DNA from 3 places in the Xenorhabdus cabanillasii genome. Region 1 is predicted to be linked to each of the others. Evidence: predicted binding sites of a transcription regulator. Region 1 holds the regulator's gene; each other region holds the start of a gene.
The links. Region 1 encodes ArgR, which controls arginine synthesis, uptake and breakdown. Its sites were predicted from a motif close to ANTGAATAAAAATACANT; they were not measured.
Positions count from the first base shown of each region.

Region 1 (2,280 bases):
CGGGCAATTTTGATGTTTCAGCACAGATTGGTGAAAGCCCGTTTTTCGTGATTGAAGCGGATGAGTACGATAGTGCTTTCTTTGATAAACGTTCGAAATTTGTTCATTATAGCCCTCGTACGCTTATCATGAATAATCTTGAATTCGATCATGCTGATATTTTCGAAAATCTGGCTGCCATCCAAAAGCAATTTCACCATCTTGTCAGAATCGTACCGGGTATAGGGAAGATCCTTGTGCCCGATAATGACATAAATCTGAAACAAGTGCTTGGAATGGGATGCTGGAGTGAATTGGAACACCTTGGGGAAACAGGGGCTTGGCAGGTCCAAAAAACCACTCAGGACAGCAGTGCCTATCAAGTATACTATCATGGTGAATTAGTTGGTGAAGTTAACTGGTCATTGGTGGGGGAACATAATATGCATAATGGCTTAATGGCTATTGCAGCAGCTCACCATGTGGGAATTCAGCCAGAGAATGCCTGTCAGGTATTAGGTGACTTTATCAATGCTCGTCGCCGATTGGAATTACTCGGCAAAGTGAATGGTATCTCGGTTTATGATGATTTTGCCCATCATCCAACGGCAATTTTGGCGACACTGGAAGCTCTGAGAAGCAAAGCGGGCAGTATGGCACGCATTCTTGCAGTACTGGAACCCCGTTCAAATACCATGAAACTGGGTATGAGCAAGAATGATATTGCTCCTTCTCTGGGCCGAGCGGATGAAGTTTTTCTGTTTCAACCTGGTAATATCCAGTGGCAGGTTGCTGAAATTGCGGAACAATGTGTTCAACCTGCTCGCTGGAGTATGGATATTGACACGTTGGTACGTATGATTGTGGAGGCAGCACAGCCGGGTGACCACATACTGATCATGAGTAATGGTGGTTTTGGTGGTATTCATGAGAAATTATTGTCGGCGTTGAATAATAAAGCACATGCTGCTTAATTGATCACAAGCGTTAAATTGGAGGATCGCAGTGATTAAACGATCCTCTTGCACAGAATCTCTGGCAAAATTTTCTCTGGTAGAATGGTTTGCAGTGAGCCGTGTTTTTACATGGTTTTGATGGACGATTGATTTACAGTTCTTGCTCAAATAGGTTGAGGATAGCTTCATAGAGCTGTTTGGTTGTAAGGGCTTGTGTCGGTGTAGAAAAAACAGTGTCATCTCCTGCAATACTGCCAAGGATCCCTTCTGCTTTTCCTAATGAATCCAACAAACGCGCGATCAACTGTGCTGCGCCAGGACTGGTACGAATGATCACTACGGAATGGTTATAATCAATATCTAATACCAGATTTTTCAATGGGCTGGTGGCAGTGGGAACACCTAATTCTGCTGGCAGACAGTAGACCATTTCCATTTTTGCATTACGGGTTCTGACAGCGCCAAATTTTGTCAGCATTCTGGAAACTTTAGATTGATTAATGTTTTCAAAACCTTCTTCTTGGAGTGCTGAAACTATCTCGCCTTGAGAACTGAATTTTTCTTCCTTTAATAATGCTTTGAAAGCCTTGACCAAATCTTCCTGTTTCGAAGGAATTCGCATATTTCACCATCGTTGAATCCACTATGAAGCCGATATTGTGCAAAAAAGTGAATTTTTATGCAAGGAAGAGAAGAAAAACCTAATGGAGAGCATAATTATATTATTGAGTCCGGTAAATGTATTGTTAATAAAATTGCATTATTCAGGGGAAAGGAGGAGGATAAGTTAATCAACAGAGCAATTAATAAGATATCAGGAATAATTCCTAAAAAAGTGCCCATTATCTCATTAACAGATAAGCATTTTGTCTAAAATAAAAAACTTTAGTGTTCCATCATTGGGCTATTAGGTAGATAATCTGTCTGTTAACAGATTGTTTTTAATACGTAGTGATGAGTAAGGCTGAGAGCTTATCCTATACTTATACGTATGGGAAATATTGAGTCTCTTAACCAGACAGGTTTAAGTTTTTTACAGCACTTATTTAAAGGAGTATCAGGATGAAAGTTGCAGTTCTCGGTGCAGCCGGTGGTATTGGTCAGGCACTTGCCCTTCTACTCAAGACCCAGCTTCCTTCAGGTTCAGAACTTTCCTTGTATGACATTGCTCCGGTGACCCCAGGTGTGGCTGCCGATCTGAGTCATATCCCAACAGCGGTGAAGGTCACTGGTTTTGCTGGTGAAGATGCAACTCCTGCATTAGTAGGAGCGGATGTTGTATTGATTTCTGCAGGTGTAGCACGTAAACCTGGTATGGATCGTTCAGATCTGTTTAATATTAATG
Region 1 covers NZ_QTUB01000001.1:367,535-369,814, forward strand. The annotation lists gene mpl (UDP-N-acetylmuramate:L-alanyl-gamma-D-glutamyl-meso-diaminopimelate ligase) at 1-953, shown strand, start outside; gene argR (transcriptional regulator ArgR) at 1,087-1,557, opposite strand; gene BDD26_RS01840 (hypothetical protein) at 1,615-1,809, shown strand; gene mdh (malate dehydrogenase) at 1,998-2,280, shown strand, end outside.

Region 2 (2,280 bases), 180 kb from region 1:
TGGCAATCCCACAACTGCTTTCAACGCAGGGAAGCCTTTTTCATATAACCGGATCAGTGGCTTATTGTGATAAGCCTGCCGATATACCTGCCTGATTTGTTCCTCTGTCACGCCTGATTTCAGCTTACAGGTAATTGTGGCAAGGATCCCCCGCGCAAAATTGCCTAAATGAGGTGTGAAGATTACCTCTGTACCTAAATGTGTCGCGATTTCAGGTTGATGACGGTGATTAAAAACCCCATAAGTCTGTAAACTGACTTCACAGAAACTATTATTCAATGAAGCTTTACGCCCAGCACCACTTACGCCACTGACAGCATTAATCACAGGCCACTGTTCTGTATCCAGCAAACCTTCTTCCAACAAAGGCTTCAGAGAAAGCTGTGAAACCGTGGGATAACAGCCGGGAACCGCGATAAGCCGGGCAGCCTTGATTTCTTCCGCCTGCCATTCCACCAATCCATATACTGCCTGCTCAAGCCAGTTGGTATTTTTATGCTCAAATCCATAGTATTTTGAATAAAACTGTGTATTTTGTACGCGATAAGCACCAGATAAATCAAATACGATACAACCCGCTTGCAAAAATATCGGTGCAATGTCATGGCTGACTTCGTGAGCCGTAGCAAGAAAAACGGCATCAATACCATCCGCAGCTTCAGCAACATCCATCAGTGGCTGTAAGGGTAAATCCACGATCCCTTTATATTGTGGATAAAGCTCTGAAAAACATTTCTCTGCATCAGCACTTTGAGAAGAAACCATCAGACCGGAAAGATGGACATGAGGATGACGTTGCAGATATGCTGCTAACTCTGCTCCGGTATAGCCACTGGCACCAACTATCAACGTATTAAGCATGGGATTTATTCACCTTGTATTAACCCGATGTATGTATTAACCCAATGTAGTAACCCAAATATACAATTGAATTTATATTCAAAAATATTGCATTAATATTGATACTATCTTGAATAAGGGCTGTCAACAGTGAATATTAAATTACCAACATTTATTGAGTTATATCACCAGCTTATTGCTGCGCCTTCTATCAGTGCAGTGGATGAAGAATTGGATCAAAGCAATGAAGTGGTTATCAATCTACTGGCTGATTGGCTGAAAGAGATTGGTTTTGAAATTGAGATCCAGCCTGTTCCGGAAACCCGCCGCAAATTCAATATGCTGGCAACATTGGGAAGCGGTACTGGAGGTTTACTATTATGTGGTCACACAGATACCGTGCCATTTGACGACGGGCGCTGGACCCAGGATCCATTCACACTGAGCGAACGCGACGGCAAATTATATGGACTGGGCACTGCTGATATGAAAGGCTTCTTTGCCTTTATTATTGATGCATTGCGGAATATCGACACCAGCAAACTATCTCATCCTCTTTATATTCTGGCTACCGCAGATGAAGAAACATCAATGGCGGGAGCACGCTATTTTGCGGCCAATTCTACTATCCGGCCTGATTTTGCCATCATTGGCGAACCTACGTCATTACAACCTATCCGTGCCCACAAAGGGCATGTTGCCCACGCTATCCGCATTGAAGGTAAATCCGGACACTCAAGCGATCCTGCCCGAGGCGTCAATGCCATTGACTTGATGCACGAATCCATCACTCAGTTGATGAAGCTACGCAATACCTTGCAGGAGCGTTACCACAATCCGGCTTTCGCTATTCCCTATCCCACAATGAATTTTGGCTATATCCACGGTGGAGATGCGGTAAACCGTATCTGTGCCTGTTGCGAACTGCATATGGAAATCCGCCCGCTCCCCGGACTCACTTTGCAGGATTTGAATGAAGCACTGAATGAGGCACTGGAGCCTGTAAAACAGCGCTGGCCGGGACGCCTGAATGTTACAGCGCCTCATTCTCCCATTCCGGGTTATGAGTGTCCGACTAATCACAAGCTGGTGGGTGTCATCGAAAAACTGCTGGGAACAAAAGCAGAAACCGTCAATTACTGTACCGAAGCCCCTTTTATTCAGGAGCTATGCCCAACATTGGTTTTGGGACCGGGTTCAATTGAACAGGCTCATCAGCCTGATGAGTATTTAGAAGTGTCGATGATTGAACCAACGAAGAAATTGATTTCTCAGATTGTGGAACATTTTTGTTTGAGTGAGATTTAAAACCTATTCTCTGAGTGGGACCACGGTCCCACTTATTTTAAATAGAAAAATTCATTGAATTACCATTGGGTAATTTAACACCAAGGGTCATTTCTCCCCCCATAGACTCAATGTATTTTTTAAGTGTGGAAA
Region 2 covers NZ_QTUB01000001.1:182,830-185,109, reverse strand. The annotation lists gene argC (N-acetyl-gamma-glutamyl-phosphate reductase) at 1-861, opposite strand, end outside; gene argE (acetylornithine deacetylase) at 991-2,148, shown strand; gene BDD26_RS00900 (helix-turn-helix domain-containing protein) at 2,186-2,280, opposite strand, start outside.
Region 2: argC (N-acetyl-gamma-glutamyl-phosphate reductase) is a predicted target of ArgR. The motif match lies at 927-944, and genes of this name have one in related genera.

Region 3 (2,280 bases), 1.4 Mb from region 1:
GGTTCAAAACCTTTTTCCTGAAACCAGTGAATACTTTGAGTTGTAAGGACAAATAATCTTTCCAGCCCGATTTGTTTGGCCTGATTAATAATAGCGCCTAATAATACCTCGCCACGTGAAGAATTTTGGTAATCAGGATGTACGGCAACACAGGCCATTTCACCGATTTTTTCCGCAGAATAAGAGTACAGGGCAGCACAGGCGATAGTGACATTATCGAGTTCTATCAGAGTAAACTTATCGATCTCCATTTCCAGTTGTTCCCGTGAGCGGCGAACCAGAGTTCCTTGCTGTTCCAGTGGACGGATCAATTCGAGAATGCCTCCGATGTCGTTGATATTGGCGCGTCGGATCTGCTCTGAGCGTTCCATAACAATTTGGGTTCCGATACCTTCGCGGGTGAATAACTCCTGGATTAGTGAACCATTTTCCTGAAAACTGATCAAATGACTGCGCCGAACTCCACGACGGCAGGCTTTAATGGCGCCACGTAAAAAACGTACTGTCCCGGAGGAGTAATCCCCGGAGCTCTCCAGTTTATTTAACAGTATTTCCCCCTCATTAGGGCGAATTTCTGACAAGGTATTCCCTTCGGGATCGGTGATACCTTGTGATGAACAGAATCCAATCAGTTTTTCGGCTTTTAATTTAATCGCCAGTTGTGAGGCAATTTCTTCGGTCGTCAGGTTGAAACTTTCGCCGGTAACGGAAACAGCAACGGGCCCGATTAATACAATGGAATGGTTATTTAACTGCTGATTTATGGCTTCATCGTCAATCCGGCGAATTTTGCCACTGTGGTAATAATCAATACCATCATCGATCCCTAAAGGCTGAGCGATGATAAAGTTACCGCTGACCACGTTAATATGGGCACCTTGCAATGGCGTATTACTGAGGCTCATGGAAAGTCGGGCTGTAATATCAAGTTGTAACACGCCAGCAGCCTGTTTGATAAAATCCAGCGTTTTAACATCAGTGACCCGAGTGCATTTATGATAAATCGGTTGATAGTGATGCTGAGTGAGGTTTTGATCGATTTGTGGCCGAGCACCGTACACAACAACCAAACGAATGCCGAGGCTGTGCAATAAACCGATATCATTAACGATATTCGGGAAGTTTTCATGGGCGATAGCTTCACCAACCAACATAATGACAAAAGTCTTGTTACGATGTGCATTAATATATGGAACCGAATGCCGGAAAATTTCGACCAATTCGGTACGGCGTTCTTTCATGATATTTCCCTCAATTGCATTTTTATTCGTATTTTTTATATTTTTATTCTTTAAAAGGGAAATGGCAAGGGGGAATATGGATAAAAACAAAGCTATTATTTGTATTGATATTTATGTTTGTTATCTATCAGGTCGCAGCTTTGTTGGCTACGCTGTATCTTGAAATTCATAGAGTACAGATGTTTAGATAGAAGAAAATGCTTTTTTTTGATGACAGTCCTTTTATAATTAATTAGAGTCTTCCACCTAACTGTCTCTTAGATAAAATTACTGCCCGGTTGTTTTTAAATGGAATAAATAATGAGTCATTCAGACCATAATTCTTCACGTCGCCGTTTGCTGAAAGGAGCAGCAGCTCTTTGGTTGTTAAGTATTAGCCCGATAGGCTATGCAGCAACGTCACAAGTGATTGCTGTGCGTATTTGGCCTGCATCAAGTTATACCAGGGTGACGCTGGAGTCTAATATTCCGCTTAAATACCGCCAATTTTCACTTTCAAATCCTAACCGGATTGTTATTGATTTGCAGGGTATTCAGCTCAATAGTGTCCTGAGTAGTATGGGATCGCAGGTTCAGCAGCGTGATCCTTATCTGAAACTGATACGAGCCGGGCAATTTGATCCTAAAACTGTGCGTTTGGTGTTTGAAATTAAGCAGCTGGTTGCGCCCCATATTTTTACTTTGCCGCCTATTGCGAAATTTAAGCATCGTTTGGTGTTAGATTTCTATCCAAAGGTAGCGAAAGTCAATGATGATCCTTTGCTGGCACTGCTTGAAGAGTACAACAGCGGAAATCTGGAAAAGCATATGCCACCGACAGAGAGGAAAAAAACAGGCAAGGCCGGAAAGAACAGACCAATTGTGATTATGCTTGATCCCGGTCATGGTGGTGAAGATCCTGGCGCTATCGGGAAATACAAAACCCGTGAGAAAGATGTTGTTTTACAGATTGCCCGTCGTCTGCAAGCCCTTATCAAACGTCAGCCGGGGATGAAAGTGTATATGACCCGTAATGAGGATATTTTTATTCCGCTGACAG
Region 3 covers NZ_QTUB01000001.1:1,750,145-1,752,424, forward strand. The annotation lists gene argA (amino-acid N-acetyltransferase) at 1-1,241, opposite strand, end outside; gene amiC (N-acetylmuramoyl-L-alanine amidase AmiC) at 1,542-2,280, shown strand, end outside.
Region 3: argA (amino-acid N-acetyltransferase) is a predicted target of ArgR. The motif match lies at 1,255-1,272, and genes of this name have one in related genera.